Linked DNA regions of Pseudoxanthobacter soli DSM 19599. The protein of the gene in region 2 interacts with the protein of the main gene of each other region in a pairwise test. Links are inferred from orthologs where the notes say so. Each region holds a gene or a part of one and is shown on either strand. Other genes may lie near its edges. The genes, in order: BUF17_RS07345 and BUF17_RS06190.

Region 1 (16,014 bases), 270 kb from region 2 along the record:
TGGCCGTCGATGTGCTTGGTCGCGGAATAGATCACCACGTCGGCGCCGAGTTCGAGCGGCGACTGGTGCAGCGCGGTCGCGAACACGTTGTCGACGATCAGCGTCGCACCGGCCGACTTCGCGATCTCCGCCACGGCGGCGATGTCGACGAGTTCCAGCGTCGGGTTGGTGGGCGATTCCAGGAAGAACGCCTTCGTTTCGGGCCGCACCGCCGCGCGCCAGGCGTCGAGGTCGGTGCCGTCGACGATGGTGGAGGCGACGCCGAAGCGCGGCAGCAGCTCCTCGATGACGTAGAGGCACGATCCGAACATGGCGCGTGGCGCCACCACATGGTCGCCGGCCTTCAGCATGCAGAGGAGCGCCGAGGTCACCGCCGCCATGCCGCTCGCCACGGCGCGCGCATCCTCCGCGCCTTCAAGGCGCGCCATGCGTTCCTCGAACATCGCGACGGTCGGGTTGGAGAACCGCGAATAGATGAAGCCGGGATCCGCGCCGTTGAACCGGGCCTCGGCGGCCTCGGCGGTCTCGTAGACGAAGCCCTGTGTCAGGAACATCGCCTCGGACGTCTCGCCGAACCCGGAGCGGATGGTGCCGCCGTGGACCAGTTCGGTCGCGGGCCGGTAGCGGCGGGGCGATTGGGGAGCAGTAGTGGTCTTGGTCATGGGTCGAACCTCCGGCGGTTCCCGTTCGGGCATCAAAAAACCCGGCCGACAGATGCCGAGCCGGGTCAACGAACGCCGCGGCGGAACCCCATGACAGGACACGGCGGGCTTCGCCCGATCCGCCATCCAGCACGGGCCCCGCCGTCCGGGACGGATGCCCACTCGGCCTTTTAGCGAGTTGTTTAACGTGGCTGCAAGCCGGCCGGCCAAATCACCACGGAACGTCTTCGTACTTATTCCCCCCGGCCGGGCGCGTCAACGCCGAACGCGGCTTCCTGTACAGGCGGCTCATGATCGGCTAGCAGAAGGAAACGGCGGCGGCACCGTTCGTGCGCGATTTTCCCCGGGGGGCGGGGGCACATCGGCCGGCGCCGCTTCAGCGAGGATGGACGATGAGCGACGCGACGGCCGGCATCCTGCCCCGGCAGGAGATCCGCCACCTGATCGAGGCCGGCATCATTGCGAGCGACGTGCCGGTGACGGCGCGACAGGTGCAGCCCGCGAGCCTCGATCTGCGGCTCGGCAACGTCGCCCACCGCATCCGGGCGAGCTTCCTCACCGGTCCGAACGCCACCGTGGCGGACAAGCTCGGCAAGCTCACGCTGCATTCGATCGACATCAGCCGCGGCGCCGTGCTCGAAACCGGCTGTGTCTATCTCGTGCCGATCGAGGAGCGGCTGGCGCTTCCCGCCGGTATCTCGGCGACCGCCAACCCGAAGAGCTCCACCGGACGGCTCGACGTCTTCACCCGCGTCATCACCGATTCCGGCCGCGCGTTCGACACGGTGCCCGCCGGCTACCACGGTCCGCTTTATGCCGAGATCAGCCCGCGCACCTTTCCCGTGCTGGTGCGCGCCGGTTCGACGCTGTCGCAGATCCGCTTCCGGCGCGGCGAGGCCGGTCTCGACGACCGCGAACTTCTCGCCCTTCACGACCGGGAAGGCATCGTCTTTCCGGGCCGGCCTGTGGTGGCGGGCGGCCTGCATCTCACCGTCGACCTTCTCGGCGGCCACGAGCCCGGCGGTCCGATCGGCTACCGCGCCAAGCGCCATACGGGCGTGATCGACATCGACCTTAAGGGCGGCTGCGACCTCTACGACTTCTGGGAGCCGGTCACCACCCGCGGCGAGGCGAGCCTGATCCTCGATCCGGACGAGTTCTATATCCTCGCCTCCTGCGAGGCGGTGCATGTACCGCCAGAGGTTGCCGCCGAGATGGTGCCGATCGATCCGCTGGTCGGCGAATTCCGCGTCCACTATGCCGGCTTCTTCGATCCGGGCTTCGGCCATGCCGCCGCCGGCGGCTCGGGGTCGCGCGCGGTGCTCGAGGTGCGCAGCCACGAGGTGCCGTTCATCATCGATCACGGTCAGGTCGTCGGGCGCCTCGTCTACGAGCGCATGTCGGCCCGCCCGGACGTGCTCTATGGCCAGGATCTCGGGTCGAACTATCAGGCGCAGGGCCTGAAACTCTCCAAGCATTTCCGCGCCTGACGCGCATTCCGGCGGGCCGCCCTGCCATCCCGGCCTGCCCCAGCGCCCCGCAAGCGGTTTTGTCGCAGCCGCCGACGGCCGCAGTTCCTTCGCTCCGCATGTTTTTCCGTCTGGCCAGACTGCCTGCCGGAGCGAGAATCCTTTAGGATTCCGCACTCTGGCGGCAAGGGCGTCGAACGGCGCCCGGAGCAGCCGGGGCGCCAGGGCACACCGGGCGGGCAGCATCATTTAAGCATCATTTAAAGAGACGGGCTGGGGAGAATTCGACATGATGAGTCTGCCGTTCTTCGCGCAGGCGGCGGCGCTGCTCTGCGTCTGGGCGGGGCGAAGAAACGCCGCCTTCGCGCTTCTGGTGCTGTCGCTGATCGTGACGCTCGTGCTGTTCCGCCTGCACGCGACCGATCCCCTCGCGATCGTGCTTTGAGGAGCGCCGAACGATGTCGCCGTCCCTGTCTCGCACCCTGAACATCCTCGGTCTTCTCGCCGTCGGCGCCGTCCTGCTGATCGGCTTCGCCGCGCAGCTTCTCAACGGCGAACTGCCGTGCCCGCTCTGCCTGCTGCAGCGCAGCGCCTTCGCGGCGGTCATGGTCGGGCTCGCGCTCAACGTGCGGTTCGGCCCGCGCCCCAGCCACTATGGCATCGTCATCCTCTCGGCGCTCGTCGGCGCCGCCATCTCCACGCGGCAGACGCTGCTGCATATCGTGCCCGGCACCGGCACGTTCGGCGATGCGATCCTCGGGCTGCATTTCTACACGTGGGCGCTGGTGCTTTTTATGGCCATCGTGCTTGGCAGCGCTGCTATGCTGCTGTTCGATCGACAGTTCGCGCCGATTCCCGCGGGGGCGAAGATGGGCCTTCTCGGTGTCGTGGCGCTGGTGCTGGCGTTCGCGATGTCGTTCGGCAACGGCGTGTCGACCGTCCTGGAGTGCGCCGGAGGCCTGTGCCCCGACAATCCCGAGGGCTACATCCTGCTTCAGGGCGCGAGCCCTTCGGATGCGACGCCTCCGCCGGCTGCCGCGACGGCCCCGGCCCCGGGCGGAGGCTGACAGCCTCGCCCAACCTGAAGACGAAGGCGATGCCCCGGACGACAGCGCGGCAAGACGCTGCGTCCCGGCATCGGTTGATGGAGGAACGCAATGGCTTCGACCGTCGATGACAAACCAAGCATCAAGACCGTCTTCGGTCCCGGGCTCGCGAGCCGGCAGGCCATTGCCCGCGTGGAGGTGCCGACCACCGGGCGCGGCATGGTCGATATCTCCGGCCTCGTCGATCGGTGGCTGACCTCCGTCCAGGCCGTCGAAGGCCTGCTGACGGTGTTCCTGCGCCACACCTCCGCATCGCTCGCCGTGCAGGAGAATGCAGACCCGAGCGCGAGCGCCGACCTGATGGACGCCTATGACCGCCTGGTCCCGATGGACTGGAACTGGCGCCACTCTCTGGATGGCCCCGCCGACATGGCGGCCCACGTCAAGTCGGCGCTGACGGGTGTGAACCTCGCGATTCCCGTGGTGCATGGCCGCGCCGATCTCGGCACCTGGCAGGGCATCTTCGTTGTCGAACATCGCCTTGAAGGGCATCGCCGCGACGTCACGCTGCATTATCTCGGCACCTGAGGGGCACGTCCGAGGATCGTGCCTGCGGCGTCCGGCAACGTTTGCGCTTTTCTGCCGTTTCCGCTGCAAGCCGATTGCCAACGCAACCTGAAATATCCACACTGATAGGTGGTATCGGGTCGTGAGCGATTGTGCGGGCTGAAGCCCGTCCGTCGGTCCGCGACGACCGGGGATGGGGAATCGGCCGGGATGATGCGGTCCGCCGCCTGAAGGCGGTGGCCACGCCCGGGGGGCGTGGGGCGTTCGTCTTGGGGCGGGACGGTCGGATATCGACGGCCGAGTTGATGGCGGCGGTTCTCGGCCTGCCCATGATCGCCGAAGCGGCGCTCGATGAGGCGCTGCGCACCCTCGACGGCCGCGGAATGCCGGCGACCGGCGAGATCCCGCTGATCGAGATCGGCCACGGGCCGGAGGGTCCCATGGTCGCGGTCGCGGTCACGGCGAAGACCGCCGGCCGGCTCGCCGTGCTGCTCGGCCGCAACCCCAGCCTGCGCCGTCGCATCCGGCTGGTCGATCCGGAGGCACTTGCGGCGGCTTTCGCCCGCATCCGCTCGCAGAAGGGACGATGTCCGGCGCGAGCCAACCTGCGCCGTGTCGCGATTCGCGATGTCGACGACATGCTGGCCGGCCTTGTCGCGGCGTCGGGCGACCGGCTGGCCCGTCGGGCGGCGACGAGGGGGCAGGTCATGCTCCTCGCGCTGTTATCGGCCGCCGTCCTCGCCGGTGTCGCCCTGGCGCCCCGCGTGGTGTTCGACCTCGCCAACATCGCGATGTGCATCGGCTTTCTCGCCCAGGCCGCGCTGCGCGAGACGGCGCGGCGCCTTCTCGCGAAGGGCGGGTTCCAGCCGCCAATGCGGCCGCGCGATGAGTGCGCACCCGGTGCCCTTCCGCCGGAAAAGCTGCCGGTCTACACCGTGCTCGTGCCGCTGCGCGACGAGGCGGCCGTCGTCTCTCGTCTGCTCCTGCACATCTCGGCGCTGCGTTATCCGCGCGACCGGCTCGATATCAAGCTCCTGGTCGAGGACGACGACATCGCCACGCTCCATGCACTCGCCCGCCGCAAGCTCGGGCCGCCGTTCGAGATCGTGATGGTCCCGCGCTGCGGCCCGCTCACCAAGCCGAAGGCGCTCGGTGTCGGCCTCGTCCACGCCCGCGGGGAACTGGTGACGGTGTTCGATGCCGAAGACCGGCCGGACCGCAACCAACTGCTCGATGCGGCGGCGGCGTTCGCCGCAGGCGGGCCTCGCCTCGGTTGCGTGCAGGCCCGGCTCTCCATCGACCATGGCGGCGATGCCTGGATCACCGGCCTGTTCGCCATCGAATATGCCATGCTGTTCGATGGCGTTTTGCCGCTGCTTGCCCACGCCGATCTGCCGTTCCTGCTCGGCGGCACATCGAACCACTTCCGGCTGTCGGTGCTGCGCCGGCTCGGCGGCTGGGATGCGTGGAACGTGACGGAGGATGCAGACCTGGCGGTGCGCATCGCCCATGCGGGCTATCGCTCGACGGTGATCGCCTCCACCACCTACGAAGAGGCGCCATTGACCCTGCGGGCGTGGCTGCGGCAGCGCGGCCGCTGGCAGAAGGGCTGGCTGCAGACCTGGATGGTGCACATGCGCACGCCGGTCGGGCTGTGGCGGGCGCTCGGCGCGCGGGGGTTCCTCGCGCTGCAGATCCAGTTCTTCGGCGGCCTCTTCGCCAACGCGGTGCTGCCGCTCTGGCTGGTTCTCGCAGGGCTCACACTCATGGGCAGGCCCGTCGCCGGGCCGGACGGCTCGTTCCGCGGCGATATCGGCTTCACTCTGGCGATCGCGGCGCTGCTGCTCGGCTATGCCACCGCGGTTTCGCTTGCCGTCGCCGTGCTGAAGGCCCGCCCGATCGGCGTCTCGCCACGGCTGCTGTTCAGCTGGCCGATCTACACGCTGCTGCTGTCGCTCTCGATGCTGCGCGCGACGTGGGAATGGCTTCGCAGGCCCCATCACTGGGCGAAAACCGCGCACGGACTCGCGCGGCGCCCGGTGCGCCCGCCCCGGCTTTAGCGCCTATCCCTGTCGTTCGGATCGACCGATCTGACGATCCGGACAGGACGCCTTCAGGAGCGCCGATCAGCGACGAAGCGGGCCGCTTCGCGGAGCATCTCCGCGGCCGGGCCGAACGGCGCGAGCAGGCCCTCCGCTTCCGCGACGAGGTCGGCGAGGCAGCTGCGTGCCCACGCGGCGCCGTGGAGCGCGACCAGCGTGGCCTTGCCCCGGTCGGCATCCTTGCCGGTGCGCTTGCCGACGTCCTCGGCCGCGGCGTCGACATCGAGCAGGTCGTCCGCGAGCTGGAAGGCAAGGCCGATGACGTCGCCGAAGCGCGACAGCCGCGCCCGGTCTGCGTCGGCCGCGCCGCCGAGCACTGCGCCCATCGCACAGGCGGCGGTGATCAGGGCCCCGGTTTTCATCGACTGGATGCGGCGCACCGTTTCCTCGTTGGGGGCGGCGTGCTCGGCCGCGAGATCGAGCATCTGTCCGCCCACCATGCCGGCGGGGCCGCCCGCGCGCGCCAGGATGCCGACGAGGCAGATGCGGGCAGCCGGGTCCGGGTGGGTCGCGGGATCGGACAGGATCTCGAAGGCGAGGGTGAGAAGCGCGTCGCCGGCAAGGATCGCCGTGGCGTCGTCGAAGGCGCGATGGACCGTCGGCTGCCCGCGACGCAGGTCGTCGTCGTCCATCGCCGGCAGGTCGTCGTGGATCAGGCTGTAGCAGTGCAGCGCCTCGATGGCCGCGGCGGCCTCGACCGCGCCGTCGGGCGGCACCGCGCCGCCGCCGGACAGGCGCGCGCATTCGATCACGAGGAACGGCCGGAAGCGCTTGCCGCCGCCGAGCGTGCCGTGGCGCATCGCAGCGGCGAGCCGGTCGGGGATGTCGGCCGCCGAGAGTCGTTCCGCCAGGCGGCGCTCCACGGTGTCGGCGATCTCGGCAAGCCGGTCGAGCAGCGCCGCGCGGTCAGCGGTGGGAGAGGGGCCGGGCTGCGCCGTCTTGCCGTTCTGCGCCATGGTCCGGTCATCCTCGCTCACGCCACGCTGCGTGTGATCGGATGGCGTCTCTTCGGCCCGGGGTCAAGCCCCGGACCGGATCGGGCAGCGAAGTTCCCGCCGTGCGGCGGAGACCGCAGCCGGCTCAGGCAGCCAGCGCCTCGGCGGCCTCGACGGCGATCGCGGCCGATTCGATGATCGAGGCGTAGCGCACCGCCGTCTGGATGTGGTCGGTCGACATGCCGTGCTTGGCGAGCACCGCCTCATGGGCGTCGATGCACATGCCGCAGCCGTTGATGGCGGAGACGGCGAGCGACCACAGTTCGAAGTCGATCTTCTCGACGCCCGGATTGGCGATGATGTTCATGCGCAGCTTGGCGGGCAGGGTGCCGTACTGCTTGTTCGAGGCGAGGTGCACGAAGCGGTAATAGACGTTGTTCATGCCCATGATCGTCGCCGCCGCCTTCGCCGCATTGAGCGCAGCCGGGCTGAGGTGCGCCGCGGCCTCGCCGATCAGGGCGTCGCGCACGACCGGATTGCGGGACGCGATGCCGCAGGCGACGAACAGGCCGTATTTCTGCTGGGGCGTCAGCGTCTCGTCGCCGGACATCGTCGACAGGTTCAGCCGCACGTCCTTGGCGAAATCGGGAATCTTGTCCTTCAGGGCATCGATCGACATGGAAGCTCTCCTGCACGGGCCGGCGGCGATGCGCGGGCGGCCGCGATGACGCACGCCGGTGCGTCGGCTCGTCCGGACCGGCGGGCGACGGGTTCGCCCGGTGGCGGAAGGCCGGCCGGCTCATGAAACGGCGGCGGGCCTCAAAAGCCCCGCGCCGCCAAGGAAAAGCCGCGGCGGATCCGTCGCGGCTCGTCGTCGTTCGTCCGATAGCGTGGCCGGACCGCCGGCAGCGCGGCCGGGAAACCGGCCGCGGCCTGCGGTCCGAAGGCCTCAGGCGACCTTCAGCACCTCGCCGCCGACCGGGCGGTTGCAGGCGCAGAGCTCGTCGGTCTGCAGAGCGTCGAGCACGCGCAGCGTGTCCTTCGGGTTGCGGCCGACATTGAGGTTGTTCACGTAGACGTGCTGGATCTCGCCGAACGGATCGACCACGAAGGTGGCGCGGTAGGCGACGCCATCGGGCGAGCGCACGCCGAGGCCGTCGACCAGCGAGCCGTTGGTGTCGCCGAACTGCCAGATCGGCAGCTTGTCGAGGTCCTTGTGGTCGCGACGCCAGGCGAGCTTCACGAACTCGTTGTCGGTCGAGCCGCCGAGCACCACCGCGTCACGATCCTCGAACTCCTTGGCGAGCGCCGCGAACTCCGCGATCTCGGTCGGGCACACGAAGGTGAAGTCCTTCGGGTAGAAGAAGATGACCTTCCACTTGCCCGGGAAGCTCGCCTCGGTGATCGTCTCGAAGGCGGACTCGCCGTTTTCCTCGTGGTGGTTGAAGCCCGGCTTCACGCCGGCAACGCTGAACGACGGAAGCTTTTCGCCGATTCCGAGCATCGGTGTTCTCCTGCGAGTAAATGCACGGCGGGCCTACCGCCGCTCGATGAGGGGCGCGCATCCGCGATTGGGAATTCGGAATGCACGGCGGCGGCGGGCCGGGAGGGGCCTGCGCGCCGTCTGGAACCGTTTCAAGCACACGCGGCTTCATCGGTCAAAGTCATAATTCCGAATTGTGTGATCGATAAAAGCGATGCGATAGTGGGGCAGACCAGCGACCCCGCCATTCCGGCGGCCTCTGGGGCATGGAACGCCGTGCGGGGTTCCATGCTTTTGATATCGATCAATTTTCCGCATGCCGTCCGTCACCGGGGTGCGACAATCCGCACCTGCGAGCGCGTCCGAGGCCCATGTCCGCCCTGCCCACCATCCGCCAGATGCAATATTTCGTCGCGCTCGCTGAGCATCGCTCGTTCAGCCGTGCGGCCGAGATCTGCCACGTCACCCAGTCCACCCTGTCGGCGGCGATCCGCGCGTTCGAGGAGGTGATGGAGGCCGACCTCGTCGACCGGTCGAGCCGGGTCGTCGCGCTGACCGCGGCGGGCGAGGCCGTGCTGCAGCGGGTGCGGGGCATCCTGGCCGATACGGAGGCGCTGGTCGGCCTCGCCCGGCCGGCGGGGGCGCCGCTGTCGGGCAAGATGCGTCTCGGGGTGATCCCGTCCATCGCGCCGTTCCTGCTGCCCCGGGCCCTGCCGTCGCTGCGGGAGGCCTATCCCGCGCTCAAGCTGCATCTGCGCGAGGATCTGACGCGCGGGCTGATCGAGGACCTGCGCGAGGGCCGGCTCGACGTCATCCTGATCGCCTTTCCCTATGCGGCCGACAATCTGGAGATCGAGCCGCTCGGGGAGGATCGGTTCTTCTTCGTCAGTGCGCGCGAGCACCCGCTGGCGCGGCGCGGCGCCGTCCGGCCCGCCGATCTCGGCGACGAGCCGCTGCTCCTCCTGGAGGATGGCCACTGCCTGCGCCAGCACGTGCTCTCGGCGGTCGGCGACGGCGTGCTTCGCGAACAGCAGGACATCCGTGCCTCCAGCCTGACGACGCTGGTCCAGATGGTCGACAACGGCCTCGGCGTCACCCTCCTGCCGAAGGTCGCGATCGAAGGCGGCGTCACCGCCGGCACGGATCTGTCCATCGTGCCTTACGACGATCCGCGCGCGGCGCGCACGCTGGCGCTGGCCTGGCGCCGGCGCTCGAGCCGCAGCGAAGAGTTCCGGGCACTCGCCCGCCATCTCTCGGGCTTCGTCGGTCCGCATGCCTCTTCCGCCGCGCAGCCCCCGGCGCGCCGTCCCGCCGCCGTGACCGTCGCGAGGGCGTCATGACGGCCGGCTGGGGTGCGGGCGAGGACGCGGGGCCACCGGCGGGCGACCATCGAACGGCGGAGGCCGCTGTGCCACCGGGCCGGGATGCGGCGGCGGAGCCCGGCGAAGCGGCCGGCGTGGTGCCTGCGGCGGTGCCGTCGCGGTCGGGCCGGCGACGGGTCTGGGCGATGCGGGCGCTCAAGGCCCTCGGCGTGGTCGTGCTCGCCCCATTCGTGCTCACGCTGGTCTACTGGGTGGTGCCGCCAGTCTCCACGCTCATGCTGGCGCGCTGGGTGACATTCCAGCCGGTGACGAGGGACTGGGTTTCGTTCGACGAGATCGCGCCGGCCGCCGTGCGCGCGGTGGTCGTGTCGGAGGATGCGCGGCTCTGCCTCCACTATGGCGTCGATACCGTCGAGTTCGACAAGGTGGTGGACGCCTACATGGACGGCCGCCGCACGCGCGGCGCCAGCACCATCCCGATGCAGGTCGCCAAGAACCTGTTTCTCTGGCCGGGCCGCGACGTGATCCGCAAGGGGCTCGAAATCCCGCTGGCGCTGTGGATCGATCTCGTGCTGCCGAAGCGGCGGATCGTCGAGATCTACATGAACATCGCCGAATGGGGGCCGGACGGCGAGTTCGGCATCCAGGCGGGCGCAGAGCGTGCCTTCGGCAAGGACGCCGCGAAGCTCACCGCGCGCCAGGGTGCGCTGATGGCGGCGGTGCTGCCGAACCCGATCCGGCGCGATGCCGGCAAGCCGTCCCGCACGGTGTCCTCGCGGGCGGCGACCGTCGCCAGCCTCGCCGCACGCTCCGGCGGCACGCTCGGGTGCCTGTTTCCCGACGGCTGACGTCTGTCGGGATCGGTGGCGCAAAGCCACTGGTCAAGTGCGAGAGATGTCTGTATAAGGCCGCCACATTCCCATAAGGGCTGTGGACGCGACGCGCCGTTGCGACGACGAACGGCGGACGGTGCGTGTCGACACCGGAGAGACGACGATGGCAGTTCCGAAGAGAAAAACCTCGCGCATGAAGCGCGGTTTCCGCCGTTCCGCCGACGCGCTGAAGGCCCCGACCTATGTCGAAGACAAGGACTCGGGCGAACTGCGCCGTCCGCATCATATCGATCTGAAGACCGGCATGTATCGCGGTCGCCAGATCCTGACGCCGAAGGCTGAAGCCTGAGGCTCTGATCGGCCCGCGTGACCGCTCTGCGGTCCCGGTCCGGCGGATTTCAGCAAAAAGCGCGTTCGGATCGGCTTCCGGACGCGCTTTTTGTCGTTGTGCAGTGCCGTCCCCGTTTTTCGGGCCGTGCTTCGGAAAGGCACCTCCGCCGGTCCTAAGCCGCCTTACGTTCCTGTGGAGCGGGTTCACGAGCGGTGTGCCGATCCAGTTTGCTCGGCCGATCCAGTTTGCTCGAAGGGCCATGGTCCCGGGCGTTCGGTCTTGCGGCCAGCGCCCATGGCCGCCATCTCTCCCCGCGGTCGTCTTGAAGACGCCGTTCTTTTGGGGCGTCGTCCCGGCGCTTCCGTATCGATCGAGGTGCCGATGACGTTCCGCCTTCACCGCGGCGACCTGCCGGATCTGTCGAACTACGGCTCGTCCGTCGCCATCGACACCGAGACGCTGGGGCTCAATCCCCATCGGGACCGGCTGTGCGTGGTGCAGCTTTCGCCGGGCGACGGCACGGCGGACATCGTGCAGATCGCGCGCGGCCAGCGCGAGGCGCCGAATCTCACGCGCCTGCTCGCCGATCCGTCGGTGACCAAGATTTTCCATTTCGCCCGTTTCGATCTCGCCATCCTCTATGAGACCTTCCGGGTGATGGCGACGCCGGTGTTCTGCACCAAGATCGCCTCGCGGCTGGTGCGCACCTATACCGACCGGCATGGCCTGAAGGATCTGGCGCGCGAGCTGATCGGCGTCGACCTTTCGAAGCAGCAGCAGAGCTCGGACTGGGCCGCCGAGACGCTGAGCGACGCCCAGGTGGCCTACGCGGCCTCCGACGTGCTCTATCTCCATGCGCTCAAGGCCAAGCTGGAAACCATGCTGGCGCGCGAGGATCGTGCCGATCTCGCCCGTGCCTGCTACGAGTTCCTGCCGGCGCGCGTCCGGCTCGACCTTGCCGGGTGGCCGGAAGTCGATATCCTTGCACATTCTTGATGCGTCGGCTGGCAGCGGGCGCGCGATCTGAATTGTAGCGGGGATAAACAGGGGAGGGCCGCGCCCGAGGAAGACTGTCGGGCAGGCCGATCGGGGCGGATGTCGTCGAGCAAGCGTTAGCGGGCATGAGAAGCAGCGAGAGATCCAGGATGCCGGCCGGTAGCGGATCGGGGCCGCGTGTGGATGTCCGGGACAGGGGTGTCCCCGGCGTCGACGATGTCGCCTACCCGGACGACACGGTGCGCGGGCCGCGCCAGCGGTCCGTCGGCTCCAGCACGGATGCGAGCCGTGCGCGGGCGCGCGCCGCCGCGGTCGGCCACAGCCGGCGCGTGCGGCTCCTGCGCATCGCCTTGCCGGTGATCGCTGTCGTGATCCTCCTTGTGTTCGGCGGTATCACGCTCGTGCGCTCCTTGGTTCCGGGCCTCGACATCAGCGCGCTGTCGCTCTCGTCCGAAGGCATCGTGATGGAGCATCCGCGGCTCTCGGGCCACGGGCCGGACCGCTCTTACGAGATCACCGCCGACCAGGCCATCCAGAGCCTCACCGATCCGAATCGGATCGATCTCGTGAAGATTTCCGCCGTCATCACCATGCGGGACGGCAAGGTCGTGAACGTGTCCGCCGACAAGGGCATCTTCGACAACGGCAAGGAAATCCTCAAGCTCCGGGACAATATCCGCTTCAAGTCCACGGCCGGCGAGGACGGCGTGATGTCGAGCGCCGACATCGACCTGAAATCCGGCGACATGACCACGGAAACGCCGCTTCAGATCAAGTCGCAGACGTTTTCGATCAAGGCGGGCGGCGGCGAGAGCGCCAAGAACGGCGACAGCCTGATGTTCCGCGGCGGCGTCCACGTCACCATCGACGGCAAGGCTGAATCGAAGCCGTCCGCATCGAAGCCGTCGGATATGGCACCCGGCGCGGCGGTCTCGCCTTCCGAGCCGGCTCCGGGTACCGTCCCCGCTACCAGTCCAGCCGTGGCCCCGTCCCCGGGCGCCCCTTCAACGGAGAGCCGTCCATGACCGCCATGCTCCCCATGATCGCCGCACGGCGGTTCGCATCCCGCGCGCCTTTCTCCGGCCGCGTCCGCTCGACCGCCGGCGCATGGGGTCTCGCCGCGGTGCTCGCGCTGGCGCTGGCAGGGCCCGCCGAGGCACAGACCACGCCGGCGCCTGCGGCAACCGGCGACGGAGCCGGCGGAAGCGAAACGCCGTTCAGCGGTTTCGGCGGCGGCGGCAAGGGGCCGATCGCCATCGAATCGAACGAACTTGAGGTTCACGACAAGCAGGGCATCGCGATCTTCACCGGCAACGTCATCGCCAAGCAGGCGGAAAGCACGCTGCAGGCCGAGAAGCTCGTCGTCCATTATGTCCAGGGCGGCCAGCCGGCCGCGGGCGGCGCCGCACCGGCGGCCGCGCCCGCCGCTGCCCCTGCGGCTTCCGGCCAGGCGATGAGCGGCGCCGGCGGCCAGCAGATCGAGAAGCTGGAGGCGACCGGGAAGGTGCTCCTGACCGACAAGGACCAGACCGCCTCCGGCGACGCGGCCGTCTACGAGGCGAAGTCCGATACCATGGTGATGACGGGCAACGTCGTCCTCACCCAGAACGGCAACGTGGTGAAGGGCAACCGGCTCGTGGTCAATCTCACGACCGGCGAGGCGAAGGTTTTCGCCAACAAGCGCGTTCAGATGTTGCTGGTGCCGAGCCAGGCGCCGGCGGCCCCCGGCGCTCCGGCCCCGAAGAGCAACTGACGTCGCTGGCCGGCCGCCCGGCCGGCCGCGCGCCGACCCATAGCAGGCCCGTTCGCCGGCGCGCGTTCCGCTGCGCCAGCGTTTGAGGCCCATCAGGAGACCGCTGCCGCATGTCGGTTACCCCCATCCCCTCCCCGGCCGCCGCGCGTGCCTATCCGGCCGACGGCGACGCGAGTCAGATCGGGCACCACGCCGACAGCGAACTCGTCGTCAGTGGCATCGCCAAGAGCTACCGCCGCCGCGCGGTGGTGCGCGACGTCAGCCTGTCGGTGCGGCGGGGCGAGGCGGTCGGGCTGCTCGGCCCCAACGGCGCCGGCAAGACCACGGTGTTCTACATGATCACCGGGCTGATCCGGCCGGACCACGGCGCCATTACCCTCGACGGCTTCGACATCACGCGGATGCCGATGTATCGCCGCGCGCGTCTCGGCATCGGCTACCTGCCCCAGGAGGCTTCGATCTTCCGCGGCCTGTCGGTGGAGGAGAACATCCGCTCCGTGCTGGAAGTGGTCGAGCCCGACCGCAGGCAGCGCGAGCAGGACCTCGAAACCCTCCTCGCCGAGTTCGGCGTGGCGCATCTGCGCAACCAGCCGGCGACCGCGCTCTCGGGCGGCGAGCGGCGGCGCGTCGAGATCGCGCGGGCGCTCGCCACCCGGCCGTCGTTCATGCTGCTCGACGAGCCGTTCGCGGGCATCGATCCGATCGCGGTCGGCGACATCCAGATGCTCGTGCGGCACCTGACCGGCCGCGGCATCGGTGTGCTGATCACCGACCACAATGTCCGCGAGACGCTCGGGCTGATCGACCGCGCCTACATCATCGCCAGCGGCCAAGTGCTGACCGAAGGCCTCCCGGTGGACATCGTCGCCAACCAGGATGTGCGCCGTCTCTATCTCGGGGAACAATTTACGCTTTGAGCGCGGCCAAAGCCGCTGTAACACCTAAGAGAAGAGTTTCTTACGCAAGAAACGGACCAATCCGCAGCGGACAACCGCATCGGCGCAGCAGCGAGGGCGTTCTAGCCAGTCATGGCCCTTTCCCCGAAGCTGGAATTCCGGCAGACGCAGTCCCTGGTCATGACGCCGCAGCTGATGCAGGCCATCAAGCTGCTGCAGCTGTCGAATCTCGACCTCGTTGCCTTCGTGGAGGCCGAGATCGAGCGCAATCCGCTTCTGGAGCGCGAAGACGACACGCCGGATGTCGTCGATTCCGTTTCCGGTCCGAACGATTCAGCCTTCGACCGTCCGGATGGCGATGGCGGCGACCGCCACGTGACCGGCGATGGGCTTGCATCCCATGATTTCGAAGCCGGTGAGTTCTCGGACAGCGCGGCCGTCGGCGCGGACGGACGTTCGGAGGAGGGCGGCGAAACGGCAGGTGCCGCCCACGGGCTCGACCGCGATCTCGACATCGTGCCCGGCCTTGAGGCATCCGACGGCGCCGGGCTGGACCTGCCGCTCGGCGATCTCTTTCCCGACGACGTGCCGCTCGTGCCCGCGTTCGAGCCAAATCTCGACGGGCTCGACCCGTCGCGCCTTGCAGGCGACGCCTGGACGAGTTCCGGCGGCGGCGGCGAAGCCGGGCTTGAGGCGTTCGCGACCGTCGAGTCCACGTTGCGCGACCACCTGTCCCAGCAACTCACGCTCGCCATCCCCGAACCCTCGCGCCGCCTGATCGGACAGGTGCTGATCGATGCCATCGACGAGGCCGGCTACCTGAGGGCCGATCCCGCCCAGGTCGCAGAGCAGCTCGGCACCGGGCTCGACGACGTGATGGCCGTGCTCGCGATCATCCAGAGCTTCGATCCGACCGGCGTCGGCGCCCGCACGCTCGCCGAGTGTCTGGCCCTGCAGCTCCTCGAACGCGACCGGTTCGATCCGGCGATGCGCACCCTCGTCGACCATCTCGATCTCGTCGCCCGGCAGGACCGGGCGCAGCTACGGCGGCTGTGCAAGGTCGATGACGAGGATCTATCCGGGATGCTGGCAGAGCTTCGCGCACTCGACCCGAAGCCCGGGCTCGCCTTCGCACCGAGCGATGCGGTGCAGACCGTGGTGCCGGACGTGCTGGTGCGCCCGACGGCCGATGGCGGATTCCGCATCGAGCTCAACAGCGACACCCTGCCGAGGGTGCTGGTCAACCGCACCTATTACAGCGCCATCGTCCGCTCCTCGCAGGATCCGGCGGAGCGGACCTACCTGTCGGACTGCCTGCAGACCGCCAACTGGCTGGTGAAGAGCCTGGACCAGCGCGCCAAGACGGTGCTGAAGGTGGCGACCGAGATCGTGCGCCAGCAGGATGCGTTCTTCCGCAAGGGCGTGGCCTTTCTTCGCCCGCTCAACCTGAAGATCGTCGCCGACGAGATCGGCATGCACGAATCGACGGTGAGCCGCGTGACCGCCAACAAGTACATGGCGACCACCCGAGGCATCTTCGAGTTGAAGTATTTCTTCACCTCGGCGATTGCTTCCGCCGACGGTGGCGATGCTCATTCGGCCGAGGCGGTTCGCCACCA
Region 2 (4,750 bases):
GATCGGCGCCGACGGCATCCACCGCTGCCGCGATCGCAAGGCTGTTCATCACAAGATGACGGCCGGGAGCGCCGAGCTCATAGGCGAGCCGCCGGCCGAAGAGCTCGATCTCGACTTCCGAGCGATCCGCTTCGAGACGGACGTCGACGAGACGCACGTCGGCAGCGGCATCGGTACCGAAGCCGACGATCCGCGCGCCGACGGCCCTCGCCGCGGCCGCCAGCCGGTCGAAATGGCGGTTGTCACGGTTGAGGACGGCGGTGCCGCCCGGCTCGAGGCCGAGGAAGATCTCGGCCTTGGCGTCGGCGATGGCCTCTTCGGATGAAAAGAACGCGGCATGTGCGGCGGCGATCGTGGTCACGATCGCGACGTGCGGGCGCACGAGCCTGACCAGCGGCGCGATCTCGCCCGGTGCGCTCATGCCGATCTCGAACACGCCGAAATCGGTGTCGGTCGGCATCCGGGCGAGCGACAGCGGCACGCCCCAGTGGTTGTTGAAGGACGCGGCCGAGGCATGGGTGGAGCCGCAGGCCGAAAGCGCGCGGCGCATCGCCTCCTTGGTGCCGGTCTTGCCGACGCTGCCGGTGATGGCCACGATCTTGGCCGCCGATCGCCGCCGGGCCGCGGCGGCGAGGTCGCGCAAGGCTGCCAGCACGTCCGGCACCACCAGCTTGGTGCCGGCATCGGCGAAGGAAGACAACCGTTCGGCGGCGACCACAGCGATCGATGCGCCGCTCGCAAGCGCTGCGGTGACGTAGTCGTGGCCGTCCAGTCGCTCGCCGGTGATCGCGAAGAACGCGTCCCCTGGCTGCAGGGTGCGCGTATCGATGGAAAGCCCGGTGACGACACCGTCGCCGGCCGGCACCAGCCGGCCGCCGGTGGCATCGACCATGGCGTCAAAGGTCCACAACGCGGTCATCGGGCGGTCTCCGGCGAGGAAGGGGCCGCGTGTGCGGCGAGTGCACGAAGCACCGCTTCATGGTCGGAAAACGGCAACACGGTTCCGCCGACGATCTGGCCGGTTTCGTGGCCCTTGCCGGCGACGACGAGCACATCGTCTGCGCCGAGCATGGCGACGCCGGCGGCGATCGCCTTGTCCCGATCACCGATCTCGATGGCACCGGGCGCGGCCGCCAGGATGGCGCGGCGGATGTCCGCAGGTTCCTCGCTGCGCGGGTTGTCGTCGGTGACGATGACCGTGTCGGCGAGGCGGGACGCGATGGCCCCCATCAGCGGCCGCTTGCCCCGGTCCCGGTCTCCGCCCGCGCCGAACACGACGACCAGACGGCCGGGCGTGATCGGCCGCAGCGTGGTCAGCACGGCTTCGAGGGCATCGGGCTTGTGGGCATAGTCGACGAACACCGGCGCACCTTCGGCCGTGCGGCCGACGAGATCGAGGCGGCCTGGCGCGCCTTCCAGCCCCGCAAGCGCATCGAGCGCAACGGCGGGCGTGATCCCGACAGCGATGGCGAGGCCGGCGGCGGTCAGCGCGTTCGCGATCTGGAAATCGCCGAGAAGGGGCAGGAACGCGGTGTGGACGCCGTCGGCGGATTCGATCGTCAGCCGCTGGCCCGTTCCTTCGGGTGTCGCGGAAACGAGGCGAAGCGTCTCGCCGTTCGCCCCGACGGTGACGAGCGGCAGGCCCCGCTCGCGGGCGGAGGCGACCACCTCGCGGCCGCCCGGCGCGTCGGGGTCGACCACGACGGGCGCGCCTTCCGGCAGCAGTTCGCGGAACAGGCGCAGCTTGGCGGCGAGATAGTCCTCGACCGTCGGATGATAGTCCATGTGGTCGCGGCCGAGATTGGTGAAGGCGGCAGCCGTCAGTTCGACGCCGTCGAGCCGGCGCTGGTCGAGCCCGTGGCTGGAGGCCTCCATCGCCACATGGGTGATGCCCTCGCGGGCAAGCCGGGCGAGATCGGCGTGGAGCGTCACCGGATCCGGCGTCGTCAGGCTGCCGTAGACCTTGGATGCGGCGGTGACGATGCCGAGTGTGCCGAGGCTCGCAGCCGGATGGCCGGCGGCTTCGAAGATCTGGCGGGTAAAGGCGGCGACCGAGGTCTTGCCGGCCGTTCCGGTCACCGCGACGATGGTCTCCGGCTGCGGTGCGTTAAGCCGCGCGGCCATCAGCGCGAGACGGCGACGGGGATCGGCATCGCGCAGCACCGGCACGCCGAGGTCCGGCGGCACCGTCGATTCCAGCCCGACGAGCACGGCCGGCGAGCCGGCCTTCACCGCGGTCGCGGCGAAGGCGGCACCGTCGGCATGCGTGCCCGGCAAGCCGGCGAACAGCACGCCCGGCCCGGCCTTGCGGCTGTCCGCCGTCAGACCCGCGACAGCGACGCCGCCTTCGGCGGGGCTGGAGACGAGATCCGGGGCGAGGTCGGCGAGGCGCATGATGTCGGTCGGCTTTCAGTAAGGTTAACGGCGGCTGTCGGGTCAAACCCGGCTGCGGTTTTTTGGGCCGGCAGCCGGGGCGGTCTTCGTTGGATCAGTCGTTTCCGGCGAGCGTCTTCATTCCGGCCATGGCCCCTGCCTGGGTCATCGGCCCGGAAGCCAGGATCTGCTCGGCCGGCATGTCGACGCCCGGCTGGATGCCGAGCATCGGCATGATGCGGCGCAGGATGTTGGCGGCGAGCGGCACGGCATTGGCGCCGGAGGACCGTCCCGCGCCCGGCGTCTCCGGACGGGGGTCGTCGATGGTGGCCAGCAGCAGATAGCGCGGGTGGTCCATCGGGAACGCCGCCATGAACGAGTTGACGTTCTGGTCCTTGGAGTAGCGCCCGCCGATCACCTTCTCGGCGGTGCCGGTCTTGCCGCCGACGTCGAAGCCCGGGATGTTCGCGCGCCGGCCCGAGCCCTTCTCCGCATTGAGACGGAACAGGTAGCGCATCATGTCGCTGGTATGCGGCTGGACGATTCGAACCGCGATCTTGTCGGCCTCTTCCTTGGTGCGGGGGAAGAAGGTCGGCGGAATGTAGCGGCCGCCGTTCATCAGCGCGGCGCCGGCGGAGGCGGCCTGCATCGGGCTCACGGAAATGCCGTGGCCGAACGCCGTGGTGGCGACGGTGATGTCCTTCCAGCTGCGCGGCACGATCGGTGCGCCCACCTCCGGCAGGTCGGTCTTCAGCTTCTGAAGAAAGCCGAAGCGGCCGAAATATTCCTTCATCGCGCCGCCGCCGATGGAGAGTGCGATGCGGCCGGTGCCGATGTTGGACGAGTAGATGAAGATCTCGGGAACGGTGAGCGGGCGATGCTTGCCGTGGAAATCGTGAATCGCGAAGCGGCCGATCCTCAACGGCACGGAGGCGTCGAACACCGAGTTCACACTGATCTTGCCGACATCGAAGGCCGCGGCGATCGTGAAGGTCTTGAACACCGAGCCGAGTTCGTAAACACCGGCGGTCGCCCGGTTCATCTTGTTCTTTTCGAGCGCCTCGACCGGATCGTTCGAATCGAAGTCCGGGACGGAGCTCATGGCGATCACTTCGCCGGTCTCGACGTCGAGGACGATGCCGATGGCCGCTTCGGCGCGATAGCGCTCGACCGCCTGCACGAGTTCGTCGCGCACCGCGTGCTGGATGCGCAGGTCGATGGAGGTCTTGACCGGCTCGAGATTGCGGGTCTGGGCGAAGCCGAGCGCGTGCAGGTCCGCGAGGCCCTGGCCGTCGACTTCCTTCTCCAAACCCGCGATGCCCTGGTTGTCGACGTTCACGCCGCCGAGGATGTGGGCCGCGACGTTGCCGCCGGGATAGAAGCGCCGGTTCTCCTGAAGGAAGCCGATGCCGGGAATGCCGAGATCGTAGATCTGCCGCTGACGGGCCGGCGAAAGCTCGCGCTTCAGCCAGATGAACCCTGCCTTGGAGGCGAGGCGGTTGCGCGTGGAGGCATCGCCGAGTTCCGGAAGCACGCTCGAAAGCAGCTCCGAGGCCTCGTCGGCGTCCAGCACCTTGCGCGGCTCGGCAAACAGCGACACCGAGCGGATGTCGGTCGCGAGGATTTCGCCGTTGCGGTCGACGATGTCGGGGCGGGCGGCGGCGACGGCATCCTGCGCCGAACGCCAGGCGGTCGCGGCATGGTCCGGCGCCAGCGCGAGCTGGCCCAGCCGACCGACGAACACGACGAACAGCAGCGAAAAGCCGAGCATCGCCAGTCCGATGCGGCCACGGGTGGAGTCCTGCGCGGTCTTGCCGAGGCGCCGGATATTGGGAAGCATGGCGCCGGAGGTCATGGTCAGGCTCATCGCGCGCGCCTCACTCTGTCGCCGACAGCGGATTGCCGCCGTCTTCTTCTTCGGTGTCGTCCTGGGCCGCCGCAGCGGGATCGTTCGGCACGGCGCCGATCGAGCCCGTCACCAGCGCGTCGATGGCGTCGCGGTGGACGGGGGCAGGGTTGGCTGCCATCTGGCCGCCCGCGGTCTGTCCGCCGGACGCGCGCGCCTGGGCACCGTGGCTCGCGCCTTCCGCGGGGATCTCCGGCTCGGGCGGCCGTTCCGGAATGTCGGCGAGCGTGCCGATCTGCTTCGGATCGAGGAACTGGAGGTGCAGCACGTCGCCGTAGCGCATGGCGATGCCCTGCAGCCGCGAGGGCTGGTCGAGCAGCGCCCATTCGGCCTTGAGGTCGGCGATCTTCTCGTGCTCGCGAGCGATCTCGCGCTTCAACTTCGCCAATTGGGAAGCGGCGTGCGCGCTGTCGCGCTTCTCCTCGAACGCGAAGGCGGCGACCACGATGGTGGCGAGCGCGAGAAGGACGC

What was found.
Region 1: the proteins of BUF17_RS06190 (region 2) and BUF17_RS07345 interact in binary tests that used the Escherichia coli proteins (3 or more experiments, as listed by UniProt). The link is inferred for Pseudoxanthobacter soli DSM 19599 from one-to-one orthologs.

Annotation. Positions count from the first base shown.
Region 1 is NZ_FRXO01000002.1:663,244-679,257, reverse strand. Bases 8,584-11,578 are described here. They hold BUF17_RS07345 (transglycosylase domain-containing protein), read left to right. Parts: upstream 8,584-9,723; coding sequence 9,724-10,434; downstream 10,435-11,578. Other genes in these bases: BUF17_RS07335 (ribonuclease D), read left to right, coding at 11,132-11,578; rpmF (50S ribosomal protein L32), read left to right, coding at 10,583-10,768; BUF17_RS07350 (hydrogen peroxide-inducible genes activator), read left to right, coding at 8,636-9,604. Outside these bases: BUF17_RS07390 (O-succinylhomoserine sulfhydrylase), read right to left, coding at 1-662; BUF17_RS07385 (2'-deoxycytidine 5'-triphosphate deaminase), read left to right, coding at 1,055-2,152; BUF17_RS22860 (DUF5993 family protein), read left to right, coding at 2,421-2,576; BUF17_RS07380 (disulfide bond formation protein B), read left to right, coding at 2,590-3,198; BUF17_RS07375 (secondary thiamine-phosphate synthase enzyme YjbQ), read left to right, coding at 3,289-3,765; BUF17_RS07370 (glycosyltransferase family 2 protein), read left to right, coding at 4,050-5,804; BUF17_RS07365 (polyprenyl synthetase family protein), read right to left, coding at 5,858-6,802; alkylhydroperoxidase, AhpD family, read right to left, coding at 6,927-7,460; BUF17_RS07355 (peroxiredoxin), read right to left, coding at 7,731-8,285; more of BUF17_RS07335, read left to right, coding at 11,579-11,746; LPS export ABC transporter periplasmic protein LptC, read left to right, coding at 11,896-12,771; BUF17_RS07325 (LptA/OstA family protein), read left to right, coding at 12,768-13,499; lptB (LPS export ABC transporter ATP-binding protein), read left to right, coding at 13,610-14,416; rpoN (RNA polymerase factor sigma-54), read left to right, coding at 14,528-16,014. UniProt on the Escherichia coli protein: Peptidoglycan polymerase that catalyzes glycan chain elongation from lipid-linked precursors. May play a role in peptidoglycan assembly during cell division in collaboration with other cell division proteins.
Region 2 is NZ_FRXO01000002.1:392,702-397,451, reverse strand. The notes cover bases 1,865-4,750. They hold BUF17_RS06190 (peptidoglycan D,D-transpeptidase FtsI family protein), read right to left. Parts: upstream 4,241-4,750; coding sequence 2,489-4,240; downstream 1,865-2,488. Other genes in these bases: ftsL (cell division protein FtsL), read right to left, coding at 4,251-4,750; BUF17_RS06195 (UDP-N-acetylmuramoyl-L-alanyl-D-glutamate--2,6-diaminopimelate ligase), read right to left, coding at 1,865-2,394. In the rest of the region: BUF17_RS06200 (UDP-N-acetylmuramoylalanyl-D-glutamyl-2,6-diaminopimelate--D-alanyl-D-alanine ligase), read right to left, coding at 1-919; more of BUF17_RS06195, read right to left, coding at 916-1,864. UniProt on the Escherichia coli protein: Essential cell division protein that catalyzes cross-linking of the peptidoglycan cell wall at the division septum. Required for localization of FtsN.